Regions from separate parts of the Synechococcus sp. CCY9201 genome, predicted to be linked through region 2. Evidence: predicted binding sites of a transcription regulator. Region 2 holds the regulator's gene; each other region holds the start of a gene.
The links. Region 2 encodes NtcA, which controls nitrogen genes in cyanobacteria. Its sites were predicted from a motif close to GTANCNNNNGNTAC; they were not measured.

Region 1 (3,297 bases), on a different contig from region 2:
ACCGCCGGTGAACGCATTCCTGCTCTGGTGCGCCAGGGTCCGCAGAAAGTCGATGGTGAATGGCACCTGATCGCTGCCACACACAACCTGTTCAAATTGTTGCGCTTCAGGCGATCCCGGCAGTAGACGCTGGCAGGAGCGACGGGATGCAGGGCAACGGCCTTGGCAAGAGTGGCCAGGGGCTCGCTGCTCGATTGGCAACAAACTCCTAGGCGAGCAACGGCACCAAGGAGCGCGGAGCTTGCCACCAAATCCAGAGCATCCATGCAAATGGACCTGTGGAGCATGGCGTCCACGCCTTCAGCGCTCCCGGAGCCCCACTGGAGCCCATGCAAGGGTTCCAGGATTGACTGCAGGACTATGACCCCAGCAGAGCCGTGCACTCCTGACGCTCGTGGCGGGCATCCGTGAGCTGCATGCGCAGACGGATGGTCTCCGCGAGATGCTCGGCGTCGTCCGCAACGCCGCTGAAGCGGGCCGAACCCCAGGTCTGCAGCCAGGGAAGGCCGATGAAATACAACCCCGGACTGTGAGTCACTCCGCGATCATGGGCCGGATAGCCAGCGCCATTGAAGACCGGCAGATCGATCCAGCGAAAATCGGCCGCATATCCCGTGCACCAGATCACCGCAGCGAGGGGCTCCTGGTGGAGAGCCACGCTGTCTGCGCCTGCTGCTGGCGGGTGCCAGCAGGGCTGGTAGGGCGCTTCCTCAGGAGCCTCAATCCCTTCCCGTTGAATGTAGGCATCGATGCTGTCACGGATACGGCAATACACCGCATCAGCCTGATCCAGATTCGCAGCCAGATCGCTGGAAAAGTCGATCTGTCCGTCAGCGAAACCGAGCAGTCGACCATGCAGCACCATGCCATTTCGGGCATGACGTCGCAGGTCAATGTCCCGTCCCCCGTCTCGGCCAGTGAGGTAGTGATTGGTCTTGTGGCGCACCAGCCTGGGCTCGGGGTGCTGATCAATGGGCATGGCGTAATAGCCCATGCGATCCAGCCAGTCGACCACGTCCTTGCCGCGATAGCGGCGCGGTGAGCGCGGTGCTGAGCCCACACTCAGATGCACTCGGCGGCCGGCAAGAAACAGATCCTCAGCGATCTGACAGCCAGACTGGCCGCTGCCGACCACCAGCACGGGTCCGGCCGGCAGTTGGTCAGGATTGCGATAATCGCGGGCATCCAGCTGGACGACGGAGCTGGGCAGCCGCTCCGCCTGGGGATGGCGCTTTGGCTTGTGGTAGCCACCGGTGGCGACAATCACGTGCTCCACTTCGATCTCACCGGCATTGGTGGTGAGCGTGTAGGTGCCGTCACGCCAGCAGAGGCGCTGCACACTCACTCCCTCACGCACATCTGCAGCAATGGCTGCGGCAAATCGGCGCACGTAGGCCACGATGTCGTCACGCACCATGAAGCCTTCCGGATCCTTCCCGTCGTAGGGAAAGTCCGGCAGCCGGCACTGCCAGTTCGGGGTGACCAGGCAGAAGGAATCCCAACGCTGCCGTTCCCAGGCGTGGCCGACCTGGTGCTGTTCCAGCACCAGGGGCCGGATACCACGCCGCTGGAGGCAGGCTGCTGCCGACAGGCCGGACTGGCCGCCCCCGACCACCACGACGGGATGCCTGGGCGGCAGAGGAGCCGAGGGCTGCAAGGGTGACCAATCAAGAGGAGATCCCAGTTTCCCTGCTGGCGACCCAGGGGCCGGTAGCCATTGCAACCTCTGGACGGGCTCAGCCGGGTTGCGACCTCCAGGGATTCGGTCGCATCGGCCACATAAAACAAAACGAAACACGTGGCAGGGTTCGCTCTGGATTCCGCCACCAGACAACCTCACCCCATGCCCGAAGTCACCCGTCCCGCCAACCAGCCGGGCGATTTTCTTGTTGATTACGAAGAGAAAGTCTTTCCTGATGTCCAAGCGGAGCCCGGGGAAAAAGCCCTTGTGACCTTTCACACCGTCGCCTTCGAAGGTTCGATCGGTCTGGTCAATCTTCTTCAGGCCAGCCGGTTGATCACCAAGGGCTTCGAAACCTCGATTCTTCTGTATGGCCCGGGAGTCACGCTGGGGGTTCAACGGGGATTCCCCAAGCTGGGTGATGCGGCCTTTGATGGCCATCTCAACTTCAATGCCCGGATCCAGAAGTTCATGGGCCAGGGTGGCAAAGTCTACGCCTGCCGCTTTGCCCTCCAGGCTCTGTACGGCCACGGCGAAGGGGCGCTGATCCCAGGCATCACCCCCATCAACCCCCTTGATGTGCTTGACATTGTCTTGATGCACCGCAAGGAGGGGGCCTTCATCCTCGACACCTGGACCCTCTGAGATCTCTGTTTCGGACCTTTCGGATGTCTCCCATGGTCAGCACGATCACCGTTGCGGCGGCGCAGATTCGTCCGGTTCTGTTCAACCTTGAGGGGTCCGTGGCCCGGGTGCTGGCGGCCATGGAGCAGGCGGCTGCGGCAGGGGTTGAGTTGATCGTCTTTCCCGAGACATTTCTTCCCTATTACCCCTATTTCTCCTTCGTGGAGCCGGCCGTGCTGATGGGTGCTTCCCATCTGCGCCTTTATGAGCAGGCCGTGGTGATTCCCGGACCGGAGATCAGCCAGATCTGCTCAGCCGCCAGCCAGCACAACCTGCATGTGCTGCTGGGGGTGAACGAACGGGATGGCGGCAGCCTCTACAACACCCAACTGCTGATTGATGCCTCTGGCACGATTGTGCTGAAGCGCCGCAAGATCACCCCCACCTACCACGAACGCATGGTCTGGGGGCAGGGGGATGGCGCCGGGTTGCAGGTGGTGCCGACCGCCCTGGGCCGCATCGGTGCCCTGGCCTGCTGGGAGCACTACAACCCCCTGGCGCGCTTCGCCCTGATGACCCAGGGGGAGGAAATTCACTGCGCCCAGTTTCCCGGATCGCTCGTGGGTCCGATCTTCTCCGAGCAGACCGCCGTGACCCTGCGGCATCACGCCCTGGAAGCTGGTTGCTTCGTGGTGTCGTCCACCGCCTGGCTGGATCCGGCCGACCATGCCGTGATCACTCCCGATCCTTCCCTGCATCGTGCCTTCCAGGGGGGCTGCCACACCGCGGTGATCAGCCCGGAAGGCCGCTATCTGGCCGGCCCACTGCCGGAGGGTGAAGGGCTGGCGATCGCCACGCTCGACACCACCCTGATCACCAAACGCAAACGCATGATGGACAGTGTGGGGCACTACAGCCGTCCCGATCTGCTGGGGCTGCGGATCAACGCAGCGCCGGCCACCCAGGTGGACCCGATGCTGATCCCAGGAGCA
Region 2 (3,297 bases):
GGCACGGTGCGGACAGTCTGGGGAGGCGTCCCGCCGGGTCTGATCCTTGGGCTGTTCCGATGTCTGTGGTCCGGTCGGTGCTTCTGGGTCGTTTAATGTCTGGCCCGCCCGGCTTGCACCGCGATGGTTCCGGACTTCATGGTGATCGGGGCCCAGCGTTCCGGCACCACCTGGCTGCACAGGGTTCTCAGCCAGCATCCGGATCTGTGGCTCACGCCGGTCAAGGAGCTCCACTACTTTGACAAGCCCCAGATCCGCTTCGGCGTGTTCGACGCCGATGAGCGGCGACGCGCCAGGTTCTGGGACCTGAAGCGTTTCGCCCGCGATCCCCGCTGGTTCGGCCGCTACTGGTTCCTGCCGCGCAGTGATGCCTGGTATTGCCGCCTGTTTGGTCAGGGACGTCGCCAGGGCAAGCGGGTCGGCGAGATCACCCCCGCCTACGCCACCCTGGAGCGGCCGGTGTGGGAGCGGATGCAGCGTCTGGCACCGGAGCTGAGGCTGGTGTTCGTGATGCGCGATCCCGTGCTGAGGGTCTGGTCGGCGATCCGCAACCGGGTCCGCAAGGGCCAGTTCGACGGTGAGGCCGACATTGCCGCTCTGCTGGAGCAGGCCCGCATGCCCGGGGCCGTGAGCCGTTCCAACTACCTCCGCACCATCGAGACCGTCGAGGCGGTGTTCCAGCCCGCTCAGTTGCACTGCTGCTTTTTCGAACAGCTCAGCAGTGATCCTGCAGCCTTCGCCGACGACCTGTTCGACTTTCTGGCCGCGCCCCCTTTGAACGAGCGACTGCGTCTGCCGCCGGCCGTCAACGTGGCCGCCGGCGGCCGGGAACCCCCCCTGGGCTTTCAGCGGGAGATGGCGCGCGACTATCTACCGATGGTGGAGCGTCTGGCAGAGCGTTTCGGTGCCGTGCCTCAGGGCTGGCTGGATCGCTACCGCAATCTGCTCAGCTGACCTGGTTGGAGTGGAGGCGGTCAGCTGAAGCGTTTGGCCAGGGCGATCGGGTCGAAGACCGTGATCTTCTTGCGATCCACCTGCACCAGCCCGTCGTTGCGCAGGTCGCCCAGCAGCCTCGTGATCGTCACCCGGGTGGAGCCGATCGCCTCGGCGATCGCCTGGTGGGAGAGGCGCAGGTCGATCGTGATCCCCTCCTGACTGGGCACACCGAAATCGCGGCAGAGCACAAGCAGAAAGCTCACCAGCCGGGAGGACATGTCCCGGTGGGTGAGGGTTTCGATCATGGTTTCGGTCTGCAGGATGCGGGAGGACAAGCCCTGCAGCAGCAATAGCCCGACGCTGGCATCGCGCTCAATGGCCTGGCGGACCGAGGTGGCGGGAGCGGTCACCATCTCCACGCGGGTGAAGGCGATGGCGTGATAAAAGCGATCGGATCGCTGCCCGGTGAGCAGCGACAGCACACCGAACAGACTGTTTTCCCGCAGCAGTGCCACGGTGATTTCTTCACCGGATTCGTAGACCCGCGATAACCGCACGGCGCCGCGACGCAGCAGATAGACCCGTTCGGCCGGATCTCCGGGAAAGAAAATGGTTTTGCCACGCTCCACGGTCTCGACGCTGCTGCCGCCGAGACCGCGCATCACTTCGAGAAGGGTGGCTCCGGCTCCGCCGGACACACCCGACCCGGTGCCAGCGGAGCCGCTGGGGGGAGGGGGGGCGTAACGGCTGAAGCCGCGAGTAGCGCCGACCATGACGGCGGGGCAGGAACTGGGAAGCTACGGAGCGACCCTGCTCTTTCTTGTAGCAACCAACACGGTTGCTGTCAGGGCCTCCGCTTCCGCTCCCGCTCGCCAGCCCCTGGCGCTCTGGGCCTGTGCGGCTGTTGACGCCTGTCGCAGCCTGTGCCGCCGTTTCCGCGAAACCGTCTGTTCCCACCAGGGATGGTGTGTGTGGCTTGTCCAGGGCGCAGATGCCGCTACATTCAGGTTCCAGCGCAGCGTCCGATCCCATCGCTTCGGTCCCTGTCCAGGTCGGCCGGAATGATCCGCTCGCCCGGCCCCATCGCCCTCCGGGATGTCCATGACCGCCAGTCTTGCCAGCCCCCAGGGCAGCCATCGCCCCTCCCAGCGGGGTGACATCTCTGTCCGGGGTCAGCGGCTGGAGGCCCGGCCTGAGCAGCGAACTGACCCTGTCCGCCCAGCGACTCGCGCTGTAGTGCCCCTTCGGCCCGTGCCTCAGGCCGAAGGGCTGCTTCAGGTGCACACAGCCCCTTTCCGCGGCAGCTTCGGCGCCGTGTTCAGCCAGGCCCTGCGCACGGCGGGTCTGGGCAGTCGCGTCCTGGTGAGTCAGTTTCTCAAAGGTGGCGTGGATCAGGGGCTGGGCCGCAGTCTCTGGCTTTGCGGCCGCCTGCAGTGGCTGCGGCCGGCGGTGCCCGCCTGCCTTGCGGCGCCCCTGCAGGCTGAAGCCGAGCAGGACCTTGCCCTGGCGGCTGTCCGGGAGGTGTGGGATTTCAGCCGCCAGCAGCTGCTGGCGGGCGCCGTGGATCTGATGGTGCTTGATGAACTGGGGCTGGCGATCGAGCTGGGTTATCTGTCTCTTCTGGATGTCACCGAGGTGCTGGAACAGCGGCCGGCTCAGCTGGATGTCATCCTGACGGGCCCGGCGATGCCCGCCGCTCTGATGGCCATGGCCGATCAGGTCACCCAACTGCGCCGCGGCTGATGCTCAAGAACGACCGCTGGATCAAGGAGCGGGCCGATGCCGGCATGATCCATCCCTTTGAAGACCATCTGGTGAGGCATCTCGAACCCGAGACCTCCAGCGCACCGGTGCTCAGCTTTGGTTGTTCCTCCTATGGCTACGACCTGCGTCTGTCGTCGCAGGAGTTTCTGATCTTTCGCCATGTCCCCGGCACGGTAATGAACCCGAAGCGGTTCAATCCAGCCAATCTGGAGCCGGCCCCCCTGCATGAGGACATCGATGGCGCCTTTTTCATTCTGCCGGCCCATTCCTATGGCCTTGGCGTTGCGATGGAGAAGCTGAGGGTGCCGCCCAACATCACGGTAATTTGCCTGGGAAAGAGCACTTACGCCCGGCTTGGCATCATCGTCAACACCACACCCGCTGAAGCGGGGTGGGAGGGCCATCTCACGCTTGAATTCAGCAATTCTTCCGGCGCAGATTGCCGCATCTATGCCAACGAAGGTATCTGTCAACTGCTGTTCTTCGAAGGCGATCCCTGCGACACCACCTACCAGGATCGTGCCGGAAAGTATCAGGATCAGCCCGAGCGGGTCACCCTGGCCAGGGTCTGAACCGACTGGTAGCCCGGGCAATGAA
Region 3 (3,297 bases), on a different contig from region 2:
CCGGGTACAAAAAGAGGGGGAGCGCACTCCCCCTCGTGAAAGCAGCAACCGCGACGGAGTCCGGTGGCCGAATCCCGAACGAGGGATCCAGGCTTGCCGCCCGGATCCAGCTCGATCACATCTTGAACTTGCCGGGGTTCTCCACGTCGGTGCGGGTCCAGTCGCAGGTGTAGCCCTTGGTTTCCGGCACGAACTGGTTCCAGGCCACGGGCTTGACGAAGCCCTTGTCCTCGAGGATCTTGAACATGCCGTCTTTCTGGACTTCACCGATCAGCACGCGCTTCTCGGTGTGGTGGTTGGGCTGCACCGTCACCGTTCCCTGAGGAGCATCAAAGCTGACGCCGATCAAGGCCTTACGGACTTCCTTGTTATCGACCGTGCCGGCCTTCTCGGCAGCCTTGGCCCAGAGGTAGACCATCATGTAAGCGGATTCAGCCGGGTCATTGGTGACCCGGTTGTCGCCGTACTTGGCCTTAAAGGCCTCGGTGAACTTCTTGGATCCAGGGGTATCGAGGCTCTGGAAGAAGTTCCAGGCGGCGTAGGTGCCCTCCAGATACTCAGGACCGATCGCTGCGACCTCCTCCTCGGCGATCGAGAAGCTCATGATCGAGTAGCCGTTGGCGGGGGTGATGCCTGCAGCCTTCATCTGTTTGAAGAAGGCCACGTTGCTGTCGCCGTTCAGGGTGTTGACGATCACACCGCCATTGGGCAGAGCCTGCTTGATCTTGGCAATGATCGGAGCCACCTCGGTGTTGCCCAGGGGCAGATAGTCTTCACCCACCACATTGCCGCCCAGGGTCTTGAGCTGCTCCTTCATGATGGTGTTGGCCGTGCGCGGATAGACGTAATCCGAGCCCACCAGGAAGAAATCCTTGCCTTTGTTCTTCAGCAGCCACTCCACCGCAGGCTCGGCCTGCTGGTTGGGAGCTGCGCCGCTGTAGAAGATATTCGCGGAGCACTCCTGCCCTTCGTACTGAATCGGGTAGAAGAGGAAGTGGTCCTTGGCTTCAAAGACCGGCAACATCGCCTTGCGACTGGCGGAGGTCCAACCTCCGAACACCACGGCCACCTGATCCTGATCGATCAATTTCTTCGCCTTCTCGGCAAAGGTGGGCCAGTCGGAGGCGCCATCTTCTTCGATCGGGACGATCTTGAGCCTCTTATCCCCAATCTTGACGCCGCCTTCCTTATTGATTTCGTCGATCGCCATCAACTCGGCTTCGGCCACCGTGTTCTCGGAAATGGCCATGGTGCCGGAACGGGAATGGAGGATCCCGACCTTCACTTCGCCGTCAAAGTCGCCGGAGGCGGACTCACCGCCGCCGCCACCGCCGCAGGCTGCCAAGCTGAAGGCAGTGGCCAATGCGGTGGCGCCACCAATCAGACGCAGGGACGATTTCTGCATCGCGAATGGCTTCATAGAGAGCTCTCCGGAAAAATGCGCTTGTTTGTTGTCCGCCTCGCAGCGGTTGTCGGACGGTAAGTAGGTGGGCATTCCAAACTTTGTAGCCGCCGCTACTGTTTGTTCAACCGCCCATCAAGCGCGCATCCACAGCCGGACGCAGCTCAAGCCAGGCCGGGCAACTGCTGCAGCAGAAATCCTTCGACCCGATCCACGCCCTCACCGCTGTGGAGGTTGGTGAAACACCAGGGCCTCTCCCCACGCATGCGCAACGTGTCGCGCTCCATCACCGCCAGACTGGCCCCCACATGGGGAGCCAGATCAATCTTGTTGATCACCAGCAGATCGGAGCGAGTGATGCCGGGTCCGCCCTTGCGCGGAATCTTGTCTCCAGCGGCCACATCGATCACATAGATGCACAGATCCACCAGTTCCGGGCTGAAACTGGCGGCCAGATTGTCGCCGCCGCTCTCCACCAGCACCAGATCGAGATCAGGAAAGCGCTGCTCCAGCTCCTGAACCGCCGCCCGGTTGATCGAACAGTCTTCCCGGATGGCGGTGTGGGGACAACCTCCCGTTTCGACACCCCGGATCCGTTCCGGCGGCAAGGCCCCCGCCTGGGTGAGGAACTGGGCATCCTCCTGGGTATAGATGTCGTTGGTCACCACCGCCAGTTCCAGCCGTTGGCGCAGGCGGCGGCAAAGCACCTCCACCAGCGCCGTCTTGCCCGATCCCACCGGGCCTGCCACTCCAACCCGCAGCTTGCTCATCAGCTCCGGAACAGCCTCGAGTAGAGCTCAGCATGGCGCAACTGGGCCAGAGCAGCGCCCACCCCGCCACTCCAGAGAGTCTGGGGGTCCGTTGCGGCCAGGCTGGCGGCCTCAGAGGCAATCAGGGGTGCCAGGGCCAGTTGCAGCCGCTGGGCATCGGTGGAGCCCAAAGGCACCAGCCGCACCGCGGCACTGAGCTGGTTGGCGACCCAGCCGTAGAGATAGGCCTCCGTGAGCTCCGCAGCTCCGATTTCCAGCACCCGACCGGCCTGGGCGAAGGCGGCGGGCCAGGCGAGATCCTCAGCGGGCACCACGAATTCAAGCGCCCGCAGCAGCTGCAGCAGCGACTGACCCATCTGGCGCTGCTGGGCCCGCATCTCGCGGGCTTCCCGCATCGCCAGCAGCCAGCCATCCAGCCGGAGCAGCGCAGCGGAGTCCTCCATCTGCATCAGGCTGGACAGAGCTGCCGCCTCCAGGCGCACCGTGCCGAAGCGCAGCTCGGCCTCCAGCCAGGTCCGCACGGCGGCGGCATCGGCCAGATTGCCCTGCTGTACCAGAACCTCCAGGCCTTCCGAGTAGCTGAAAGCGCCCACCGGCAAGGCCGGGCTGACCAACTGGTACAGCCGCAGGCGGGCCAGGGCAGCGGCGGCGGGATCAGCCGTCATGGCTGTGAGCAGCGGCATGGCTGTGAGCAGCGGCATGGCTGTGGCCATGATCGTGGCTGTGCCCATGAGCATGGCCATGTCCATCAGCGTGGCTATGTGCATCAGCGTTGCTGTGTGCATCGGCGTGGCCGTAGGCCCCGCTCTCCGGCAGGAACGGCGCCACGATCGCCTGCAGCCACAGACCTCGGTGCTCCAGAAGATGGGCCAGCACCGGATCCTGCAGAAGCCGCAGTTCGCCGGGCTGGATCTCCAGTGCCACATGGCGGTTGCCGAGGTGATAAGCCGCCTGCAGCAGCGCCAGGGGGTCAGCAGCCCTCACCTGCAACAGCGGTTCCGGCGCCGCCTCCACCCGCACCAGCAGCTCGTCCCCCGAGGCGGGGGCCAGCAGCTCGCCGGGCTGCAGAGCCTCGCCGCGGGGGAGGTGCAACAGCAGGGGCCTGCCGCAGACACTGTGGCGCCG
Region 4 (3,297 bases), on a different contig from region 2:
TGTCGCTCTGGGTCCCGAGATACGTGGGGCGTCGCTCAAGGGCCTGGAACCAGCGATCGATGGCTGGATGCTCCTGACGCAAGGCATAAGCCTTGTAGTAAAGGAGGCTAGCCGCCATCCGCTCGAGATAAGGCACGAAAACCAGGTCAGCCGTACTGAAGTCACTCAGCAGGAAGGGGCCAGGAGTGTGCTGCAGCTCTGCTTCCATGCACTGGGCAGCACGGCGAAACGCATCACGGCGGTGACTGTCGTCGTCGATGGAACGGCTCGGTGTGCAGAGCCACTGACACCAGGATCGAAAGATCTGGCGTTCCAGGCGCCGCAGGGGCAGCACAGTGGGATCGTTCATGCCTGGACCGAGTGGAGCAAAACTTGTTTCCAGAGCCTCCAGGATGCGATCGCTCTCGGTAACCAGATGTCCATCGATCTCCAGAGCGGGCAACATCCCCGAGGCAACCCGTTGGCGGTACCAGGACTCCTTCTCGCCGTAGCAGAACATCGTGACCTTGCGGATGCGATAGGGAACCCGCCGCTCCTCCAGCCACAGCCAGACCTTTTGACAATACGGACACCAGGCGTGGTGGTCGCGGTACAGGGTGACCCGAACGGAAGTCTCGGGTTGTCCGAACAGCCTCAAGGTCGCCTGGGAATTGGTCAGACCTTCAACAGGATCGTCCAGTGAAGCTGCAAGCGTCTCGAGGCTGAGCCAGTCAAGTGGCAAGCAGGCCTCGAATGGGATTGGCGAAAGTTCGGAAGGCATGACAACAATCATGGAGTATCGAGCCTCTACTCGTGACGCTCACAAAACCAGCCACATAATAAAAACACCCCTCAGCCCAGAAGGACTAAGGAGCGAACTGATCAATAAAGGAATTTTCAGTAAGCAATCAGACCAGTGAGCTTCAGATCAGTGAGCTTCAGATCAGTGAGCTTCAGATCAGAGTGACATCTCCGGATTCACCGGTCCGGATGCGAATAGCATTTTCGACGTTGGTAATAATGATCTTGCCGTCGCCAATCTCACCGGTCTGGGCGTTCTTGAGCAGAGCCTCCACGACCTTGTCACAGCTTTCGTCAGTCACCACCAAGGTCAGGAGAGTCTTGGAGAGAAGACGTGCTTCCACCTTCACACCGCGATACACCTCTGTGTGCCCCATCTGTTTGCCGAAGCCTTGGACGGTGGTCACGGTCATCCCATTGATGCCCAGTTCCACCAGTGCGTCCTTGACGGGATCGAGCTTTTCGGGACGGATGATGGCCTGAATCTGTTTCAAGGCTTTGGCAAGTGGCTGGATCTCCACTTTGTCAGGGTCCGCCCGGAGGTGTGTAGCAAATGTTGCCAGATGCAACGGCAGATGCGACGAATCGCTGACACAGCTGCCGCTTGCATGGGAATCAGCCAGACGGTGTGGATTGAGGAATGACAGGCCCCTGGAGGCACGGATTGGCGATTTGGTAGCGACGGACACTTAGCAAAGGTGCCTTAACGAGCACTTTTGGACCTCAGGGAAGGGCTTCATGGCCTTCCACTCCCGTGCAGCCTCTGCTTTTTTTTGAGTCATCACGCTCCATGACAGTTGCTCCGCGCGCCCCCAGACGCACCGCCTCGAGGCGTCTGCAGGAGGCCAGTCTCATTGAGGCTCCGTCGCTGATTGTTCGCAGCATTCGGGGTCTCTCATCCCAACGCTCCCTCACCTGGCTGGCCTGCGTGCCACTGGCCTTGCTTGGTTTGGGCGTTTTCAACCTGTCGGCCCACGCGGCTGAGCTCCCTGAGCTCACGCCAGCGTTCCTGGCCAACAACATGTTCATCTTTGTCTGCGCGATCCTCGTCGTTTTCATGAACGCCGGTTTCGCCATGGTGGAGGCGGGAATGTGCCGGCAAAAAAATGCTGTCAACATTCTGCTGAAGAACCTGATTGTGTTTGCTCTTGCGGCAAGCGCCTATTGGTTGATTGGCTTTTCGCTGATGTACGGCGATGCGCTGGTTGATGGTTGGCTGTACTTCAACGGGCTTTTCTTTGATCCCGAAGTAACTGCTGAAATGGTCACCGAAGGCAGCCTTGTTCCTTCTGTTGACTTCTTCTTCCAGGTTGCATTTGCTGCTACGGCGGCCACAATCGTTTCCGGACTTGTTGCTGAAAGGATCAAGTTTGGCGAGTTTGTTGTTTTCTCGCTGATTTTGGTTGGATTTCTCTATCCCATTGCCGGCGCTTGGCAATGGAATGGTGGATGGCTTTCCAGTCTCGGTGGCGAAGCCGGTGGTTTCATTGATTTTGCTGGATCCTCGATCGTTCACTCCTTCGGAGCCTGGGCTGGCCTGGTCGGTGCAATCCTGCTTGGTCCCAGGATCGGTAAATTCGTGGGCGGCAAGCCGATGGCTTTGCCTGGTCACAGCATGGCCATTGCGACTCTCGGTTGCCTGATCCTCTGGATCGGTTGGTATGGATTCAACCCTGGATCCCAACTCGCCATGGATCAGGCTGTTCCTTACATCGCCGTGACCACCACCTTGGGTGCTGCTGGTGGTGCGATCTCCGGAACTGTCATCTCCCAGATTCGAGGTGGAAAGCCCGACCTCACCATGACCATCAATGGCATCCTTGCCGGTCTGGTCAGTGTCACTGCGGGATGTGACGGCATTTCGATGGCTGGTGCCTGGGTCATGGGTTTCATCGGTGGCGGCCTCGTGGTCTTCTCGGTTGCCTTCATCGACAGCCTGAAGATTGATGATCCGGTTGGTGCCTTCTCCGTGCACGGCACCTGTGGAATCTGGGGAACCCTTGCAGTTGGGCTGTTCAATCAGGAGAAAGGCCTGTTCTACGGCCATGGCTTCACCCAATTCGGCTATCAGATCGTCGGCGTCCTTGCCTATGGCATTTTCGCTGTGATCACCTCTTTGATCGTTTGGTCGATCATTGGTGCCATGTTTGGAGGCATTCGGGTGTCAGAGTCTGAAGAAATCGAAGGTCTCGACATTAGCGAGCATGGCATGGAAGCTTATCCCGACTTTGCATCTTCTGCAAAGTGAACTTTAAATTCCGATAATCCTCATTAGGGTTTCAGAATTTTGTTGATTCAATCACCGCTCCTGGGCTTGCTCTCCGGATCGGTGATTTTTTTGTCGACAGGGGAGGCCCTTAAAGGTTAGGAGTTTCTTTGAATCAGGAGATAAGACACATGTTTCTTGATTCTCTTTTGTTGGGGGCCTTCTTCTCGCATTTTTGATGACATGCGCAACAAAGCATCAGCGATATGGTCTTTCCTATTTAGTTAGCCATCAACCATCAACCATCATCG

Region 1: VB716_RS11330 (MSMEG_0569 family flavin-dependent oxidoreductase) is a predicted target of NtcA. The motif match lies at 1,711-1,724, and genes of this name have one in related genera.
Region 3: urtA (urea ABC transporter substrate-binding protein) is a predicted target of NtcA. The motif match lies at 1,506-1,519, and genes of this name have one in related genera.
Region 4: VB716_RS02585 (ammonium transporter) is a predicted target of NtcA. The motif match lies at 1,456-1,469, and genes of this name have one in related genera.

The regions. Positions count from the first base shown of each region.
Region 1 covers NZ_JAYGIC010000116.1:19,805-23,101, forward strand. Annotated here, with positions in the region: gene VB716_RS11330 (MSMEG_0569 family flavin-dependent oxidoreductase) at 359-1,618, opposite strand; gene VB716_RS11335 (MSMEG_0572/Sll0783 family nitrogen starvation response protein) at 1,844-2,326, shown strand; gene VB716_RS11340 (Nit6803 family nitrilase) at 2,359-3,297, shown strand, end outside.
Region 2 covers NZ_JAYGIC010000100.1:460-3,756, forward strand. Annotated here, with positions in the region: gene VB716_RS10080 (sulfotransferase) at 124-954, shown strand; gene ntcA (global nitrogen regulator NtcA) at 975-1,709, opposite strand; gene VB716_RS10090 (cob(I)yrinic acid a,c-diamide adenosyltransferase) at 2,038-2,679, shown strand; gene dcd (dCTP deaminase) at 2,679-3,272, shown strand.
Region 3 covers NZ_JAYGIC010000121.1:215-3,511, reverse strand. Annotated here, with positions in the region: gene urtA (urea ABC transporter substrate-binding protein) at 116-1,405, opposite strand; gene ureG (urease accessory protein UreG) at 1,567-2,175, opposite strand; gene VB716_RS11995 (urease accessory protein UreF) at 2,172-2,810, opposite strand; gene VB716_RS11990 (urease accessory protein UreE) at 2,827-3,297, opposite strand, start outside.
Region 4 covers NZ_JAYGIC010000028.1:39,399-42,695, forward strand. Annotated here, with positions in the region: gene VB716_RS02575 (glutathione S-transferase family protein) at 1-760, opposite strand, end outside; gene VB716_RS02580 (P-II family nitrogen regulator) at 933-1,274, opposite strand; gene VB716_RS02585 (ammonium transporter) at 1,571-3,028, shown strand; gene VB716_RS02590 (hypothetical protein) at 3,285-3,297, opposite strand, start outside.